Regions from separate parts of the Agromyces chitinivorans genome, predicted to be linked through region 1. Evidence: riboswitches for the same ligand, from Rfam matches in the RefSeq annotation. Region 1 holds a riboswitch; the other holds the start of a gene.
The links. A riboswitch is a leader RNA that binds a small molecule or an ion and turns the genes downstream of it on or off. The one in region 1 is predicted to bind glycine.
Positions count from the first base shown of each region.

Region 2: another riboswitch for glycine. It lies ahead of gcvT (glycine cleavage system aminomethyltransferase GcvT); the one in region 1 lies ahead of ABZK10_RS01835 (L-serine ammonia-lyase).

Region 1 is NZ_JBEPJZ010000001.1:372,577-375,977, reverse strand. Features, by position in the region: gene ABZK10_RS01845 (UbiD family decarboxylase) at 1-622, shown strand, start outside; gene ABZK10_RS01840 (MBL fold metallo-hydrolase) at 657-1,322, shown strand; glycine riboswitch at 1,363-1,461, shown strand; glycine riboswitch at 1,465-1,548, shown strand; gene ABZK10_RS01835 (L-serine ammonia-lyase) at 1,676-3,043, shown strand; tRNA gene ABZK10_RS01830 (tRNA-Phe) at 3,117-3,192, opposite strand; tRNA gene ABZK10_RS01825 (tRNA-Asp) at 3,282-3,355, opposite strand; tRNA gene ABZK10_RS01820 (tRNA-Glu) at 3,387-3,401, opposite strand, start outside.
Region 2 is NZ_JBEPJZ010000002.1:812,071-815,471, forward strand. Features, by position in the region: gene gcvH (glycine cleavage system protein GcvH) at 1-265, opposite strand, end outside; gene gcvT (glycine cleavage system aminomethyltransferase GcvT) at 349-1,497, opposite strand; glycine riboswitch at 1,551-1,644, opposite strand; glycine riboswitch at 1,646-1,732, opposite strand; gene ABZK10_RS16555 (putative endonuclease domain-containing protein) at 2,505-2,996, shown strand; gene ABZK10_RS16560 (NUDIX hydrolase) at 3,267-3,401, shown strand, end outside.

The DNA.
Region 1 (3,401 bases):
GTTCGGCGAGTGGACGGGGTACTACGCCTCGACCGCGCGACCCGAGCCGGTGTTCGAGGTGAGTGCGGTCTACTACCGCAACAACCCGATCATCCTCGGCTGCCCGCCCGAGAAGCCGCCCTACGAGGCCCAGCGGTTCCAGCAGTACGGCCGCAGTGCCAATCTCAAGCGCGAGATCACGGCCGCGGGGATCCCCGGCGTGACCGCGGCCTGGACGCACAGCGTCGGCGGCTGCCGGCTCTTCAACGTCATCGCGATCTCCCAGAAGTACCAGGGGCACTCGCGGCAGGTCGGCACGGTCGCGGCGCAGGTGCGCCAGGCCAACTACCTCGGTCGCATCGTGGTGGTGGTCGACGACGACATCGACATCACCGACCTGCACGAGGTGATCTGGGCGGTCTCGACGCGGGCGGATCCGGAGCGCGACACGATCATCCTCACCGGGGCGCTGAGCGGACACCTCGACCCCGCGATCCATCCCGATCGCAAGGGCACGAACTCGCGCATGATCATCGACGCCACCCGGCCCTACGAGTGGCGCGACCGGTTCCCACCCGCGATCGGGCCCTCGACCGAGGTGAAGCAGTACACGCGCGACACGTGGTCCTGGATCCTCGGATGACGCGTCCGGCCGAACCGGCGGTCGGGTGCGCGCGATGAGGGTCACCCGTCACGGTCATGCGGCGCTGCTCGTCGAGTGCGACGAGGTGCGGATGCTGCTGGATCCGGGGTCGTACGCCGACGAGTCGGCGTTCGCGCTCGAGGGGGTCGACGTGGTCGCCGTCACGCACGCCCACGCCGACCACTTCGATCCCGACCGGCTCGCCGCGCTGCACGCGCGCAATCCGAACGCGGTGCTCTGCGCACTGCCGGAGGTCATCGCGAGGGCGGGGGAGCGCTGGAGCGCGACCGTCGCGATGGAGGCGGGGCGGCACCTCGACCTGCCCGGGCTCACGGTGCGCGCGGTCGGCGGCACGCACGATGCCATCCACCCGGAGCTGCCCGTGCCGGGCAACCTCGGGTTCGTGCTCGCCGAGCGCGACGGGGTCTCGCTGTTCCATCCGGGCGATTCGTACGCGGCGGTGCCGGAGGGGGTCGACCTGCTGGCGGTGCCGATCGCCGCGCCGTGGGCGCGCCTCGGCGACACCGTCGAGTTCGTGCGTCGCGTCGCGCCGCGGTGGGTCCTGCCGATCCACGATGCGGGCCTGGCCCCGGTGTGGCGCCGGTACTTCTGGTCGACGGTGCTCGGCCTCGGCGGTGCCGAACCGGCGCCGGGGCTGGACGACGGGGTGATCGAGGTCGTTGCCTCGGGCGCGCGCTGACGCGCCGCGTGTTAGCGTGACGAACAGCGAACTGAATACCCGCATCGTGGCGGGAGAGCCCGCCGGGTCCGCCCGGGCGGCGCCGTAGGAGCAAGCCCCTCCCCGGGAATCTCTCAGGCACCCGTACCGCCACGACAGGGAACTCTGGAAAGCAGCAGGCCACGGTCTGCTCACCGACGGGGCAAGGCGGCGCGAGCCGCGCGAATCTCTCAGGTCATCGACAGAGCGGGGAGGAACCACCCGACGCCGGCGCGGCCGGCCCCGACCCGGGAGTTCCGATGACCCACCCTCCGACGACCGCAGCAGAGCGGATGCGGCCCGCAGCCGCGTCCCCGATCGCGGAGTCCGCGCCGATGCCGAGCGCGCTGGACCTGTTCACGATCGGCATCGGGCCGTCCTCCTCGCACACGGTCGGGCCGATGCGCGCCGCTCGCAGGTTCGTCGACGGCCTCGCCGCGGACGGGATGCTCGCGGAGGTCGCGCGCGTGCGGGTCGAGCTCCTCGGCTCGCTCGGTGCCACGGGGCGTGGGCACGGGTCGGATGCCGCGGTCGTCCTCGGCCTCGCCGGCGAGCACCCGGAGACGGTCGACGCGGCGAGTGTCGGCGCCCGGGTGGCGCGGGTCGCGGCGGAGCGGACGCTGCTGCTCGGCGGGTCGCAGCGCATCGCGTTCGATCCCGACGAGGACGTGGTCCTCCACCGCCGGAAGCGGCTGCCGGGGCACCCGAACGCCCTGACCTGCGAGGCGTTCGACGGCGCCGGCGCGACGCTGCGCACGGCGACGTACTACTCCGTGGGCGGCGGTTTCGTCGCCGACGACCTCGGCGGCCGCCCGACCGTCGTCGAGCAGCGCGCGGACGTGCCGTTCCCGTTCGCGTCCGGCGCCGAGCTGCTCGCGACGTGTCGAGCCGAGGGGATCGACATCGCGCAGGCGATGCTCGCGAACGAGTGCGCGCGGCGGCCCGAGGCCGAGGTCCGCGAGGAGCTGCTGCGGGTCTGGCGCGTCATGCGGGAGTGCGTCGAGCGCGGATGTTCCGCGGAGGCGGAGTTCCTGCCGGGATCGCTGCGCGTGCGCCGGCGCGCGCCCGGCCTCGCCCGGAAGCTGTCCGCGGCGGGCGAGTCGGGTCCGAGCGGCGCGATGGACTGGGTCAGCCTGTGGGCGCTCGCGGTCAACGAGGAGAACGCCGCGGGCGGCCGCGTGGTGACCGCGCCGACGAACGGCGCGGCGGGCATCGTGCCCGCGGTGCTGCACTACGCCGACCGGTTCGTCGGCGAGCTCGGCGACGACGCCGTGGTGCGCTTCCTGCTGACGGCCGCGGCCATCGGCCTGCTGCTGAAGCGCAACGCGTCGATCTCGGGCGCGGAGGTCGGCTGCCAGGGCGAGGTCGGCTCGGCCTGCTCCATGGCGGCCGCGGGGCTCTGCGCGCTGCTCGGCGGCACCCCGGAGCAGGTCGAGAACGCCGCCGAGATCGGCATCGAGCACCACCTCGGCCTCACCTGCGACCCGATCGGCGGGCTCGTGCAGATCCCGTGCATCGAGCGCAACGCCATCGCGAGCAGCACCGCGATCAACGCCGCGCGCATCGCCCTGCACGGCGACGGCACGCACCACGTCTCGCTCGACCAGGCCATCGCGACCATGCGCGAGACCGGCGCCGACATGAAGCGCAAGTACAAGGAGACCTCGCTCGGCGGACTCGCCGTGAACGTCATCGAGTGCTGAGCGCGGCGGGGCGGTGCCGCGCCGCGGCACCCGGAGACGCGAAGAAGCCCGGGCGAACCCGGGCTTCTCGTTCTGGTGGCTCCGACGGGCGTCGATCCCGTGACCTCACGATTTTCAGTCGTGCGCTCTACCAACTGAGCTACAGAGCCTGGTGCATCCGACGATGCGTTTCAGGCGGGGCATCCGAAGATGTTCCCCATACGGAGATGGGCTCTCGAGGAGAGCCCATCCGCCGAAGCGACCCTGACGGGACTTGAACCCGCGACCTCCGCCGTGACAGGGCGGCACGCTAACCAACTGCGCCACAGGGCCTTGCGTATTGAATTGTAACCTTCGTTCAGCGTGACCCCAACGGGAT
Region 2 (3,401 bases), on a different contig from region 1:
CGTTCACCTCGGTCACGGTGCCGTCGACCGGCGAGATGAGCTCGCCCACCGACTTCGTCGACTCGATCTCGCCCACGACGTCGCCTGCGGCGACGGCCGTGCCGACCGCGGGCAGCTCGACGAACACGACGTCGCCCAGCTTCTCGGCGGCGTAGGCGGTGATGCCCACGACCACGCCGCCCGCGTCGACGCCCTCCGCGGGATCCTCGTCGACGAGCACCCACTCGTGGTCGCTCGTGTACTTCAGGTCGTTCAGGTCGGTCATGGGGTTCCCCTCGGATCGGTGGGTCGCGGTGCTCGGTGGGCGGTGCGGTTCGTGGTGGGTGGCGGGTTCGCCGGACGGCGCGGCTACTGCTCGCGGCGGTAGAAGGGCAGGTCGACGACGGATGCGGCGATGCGCGTGCCGCGCACGTCGACATACAGCGCGGTGCCCGTCGCCGCGTGACGCGGAGCGACGTAGGCCATGGCGATCGGGTGGCCGAGCGTGGGCGACAGCGCGCCGCTCGTGATCACGCCGACCTCGGAGGCATCCGCCCCCTCGCCGTCGAACAGCGCGTACCCGGCGCGGCCCGCGCGGCGGCCCTCGCTCGCGAGCCCGACCAGCACCGGGGCATCCGCCGCCGGCCCCTCCTCGCTCGCGGCGCGGCCGACGAAGTCGACCTCCTTGGCGAGCGCGACGACGCGCCCGAGCCCCGCCTGCGCCGGGAACGTGTCGCGGGTGAGCTCGTGCCCGTAGAGCGGCATGCCCGCCTCGAGGCGCAGCGTGTCGCGGCTGGCCAGGCCCGCCGGCACGAGCCCGAGCGGCTCGCCGGCCTCGACGAGCGCCTCCCAGAGGGCGGGCGCCTGGTCGGGCGAGACGTAGAGCTCGAAGCCGTCCTCGCCCGTGTAGCCGGTGCGCGCGACGAGCACCGGCTGCTCGGCGAACTCGGCCGCGACGGCGCGGTAGTACTTCATTCCGGTGACGGCATGCACGAAGTCGTCGTGGTCGTTGCCGTCGCCCTGGATGCCGAAGCCGGGCGTCGTGGTGAGGATCTCGAGGGCCTTCGGCCCCTGCACCGCGACAAGGGCGACGTCGTCGGACTCGTCGAACACCTCGCAGTCGAACGGCGCCGTGCGGGCGCGCAGCTCGTCGGCGACGTGGGCGGCGTTGGCGGCGTTGGCGACGACGAGGAAGCGGTCGGCCCCCGTGCGGTAGACCACGAGGTCGTCGATCACGCCGCCGTGGCGCGCGAGCAGCAGCGTGTACTTCGCCTGACCCTCGGCGCTGGCCGAGAGCTTGCCGGCGAGCGCGTAGTCGAGCGCGCGGTCGGCCTCGGGCCCGACGACCACGATCTCGCCCATGTGCGAGAGGTCGAAGATGCCCGCCGCGGTGCGGACCGCCTTGTGCTCGGCGAGGTCGGACGAATAGCGCACGGGCATCTGCCAGCCCGCGAAGTCGGTGAAGGTCGCGCCGGCGGCGCGGTGGATCGCATCGAGGGGGCTCAGGCGTTCGGTCACGGAGTTCTCCTGTCGTCGCACGGCGCGCGCGGCATGCTGCCGCGGTCGAGAACTCCCCCTCTGTCATGTGCCTGAGAGTTTCACGGACCCCGTGGGGTGCGCTTTCACCGTGGGCGGGATGCTCGTGGCATCCGCTTTTCAGAGCGGCCTGCTCGCTGCGGTCTGTGACCTGAGAGATTGGCGGGGAGGCTTGCTCCTTCGGTGCCGGCCCAGCCGGCTCTCCCGCAACGCGTCGATGGCCCGATATGCGATTGTGCGCACAGCCTACCAACCGAATCCGGGAATCCTCGCCCCGCGCTGCGCGCGAGCCCGGTCCGGCCCCAGACCCGTCAATCTCCTGCGCTCTCGCGCCTCATGGCGCAGTTTCTTGACGGGTCTCGCGCACGACCCGTCCCCGTGGTCTCGAGACCCGTCAAGAGCCTGCACTCCCAGCGCTGAGAACGCAGGTTCTTGACGGGCGTTGTATCGGCGACCAGGGGTAGGTCCTCCACAGGCGCGAACGGGCACCCTCTCGGGGGGTGTGCGCATGCGGCACCGCCGAAGTCCGGCTCGTTGGAGACAGTGTCAGCATGCGAAGTCCGAGCCGACTCCCCGCCGATCTCGTGTCCCGCGTGTCATTCACGACTGGGGATGCCGCGAAGCACGGCGTCGGACATCGGCGGCTCGCCGCACCCGACATCGTGGCTCCGTTCCACGGGGTTCGGTCCGCCCAAGACGCACCACCGCTCGCGTCGGCCTATCAGGTGCGACTCGCCGAGGGTCAGTGCTTCAGCCACACCACGGCCGCACTGCTCTTAGGCTGTCCGCTCCCCCGCAGGCTGGAACGAGACCCGCGTGTCCACGTCTCGAGCGTCGGGAAGTGGCGCGGGCCCCGCACTCGCGGGGTCGTCGGGCACGAGCTGTCGAGCCGATGCACCAAGGTCATCGAGGTCGATGGCCTGCTGGTGACGGATGCTCCGACCACCTGGCGCCACCTCGCCGGGATGCTCTCCGTCGACGAGCTCATCGTGGTCGGCGACTACTTGGTGTCGCCCCGCGGGTCCTACGGCGATCTCCCTGCCCTCACCGAGGACGAGGCGCTCCAGCGTTCGATCGAGCGAACGCCGCGCCTTCGCGGAGCGGCTCGCGCCCGCGATGCACTCGTCGACGTCCGCGCGGGCGCCCGTTCACCGAAGGAGACCGAAGCTCGGCTCATGCTCTGCCGTGCAGGATTGCCGGAGCCGGTGCTGAACCATCCAGTCGTCGACGAGAAGGGCGAACTCATCGCAGAGATCGACCTCGCGTACCCGGACGACCTTCTCGGAGTGGAGTACGAGGGCGACACGCATCGCGAGCGCGAACGCTTCCGTCGTGACATCCGACGCATCGAACGGCTCCAGGACGCGGGTTGGCACATGATCCGCCTGACCTCGGACGACGTTGACGCGACGCTCACGACGACGGCCTCCTGCGACGCGGTGGAGCGAATCGAACGCCGACTCCGCATGCCTCGCACCTGAAGACCAGAGACGCGGCAGACCTGGTTCCCCGCCCCGCTGAGACCCGTCAAGAAGCTGCGCTCTCCCCGCTGGGAGCGCAGTTTTCTGACGGGTCTCGAGCCACCTACGTGACCCGACACGCAAGACCCGTCAGGAAACTGCGGTCTGGCTCGCCAAAGCGCAGGGAATTGACGGGTCTGGAAGTTCGCGGGGGCGGTTTGTGTTCGGGTCAGGGTGACACTAAGATGGACGCGGTCTTCGAGTCAGACTGACACTTAGGGGGTGGGGCGGATGCCGGTGGAGCCCGTGGGCACGCACGACGCGCGCCTCGCCGTGTCGACGGTGATCTTCGCGCTGCGCCGCGACGAGGCATCCGGACTGCCCACGCTCTGGATTCCGCTGGTGCGCCGCACGCGCGACCCCTAC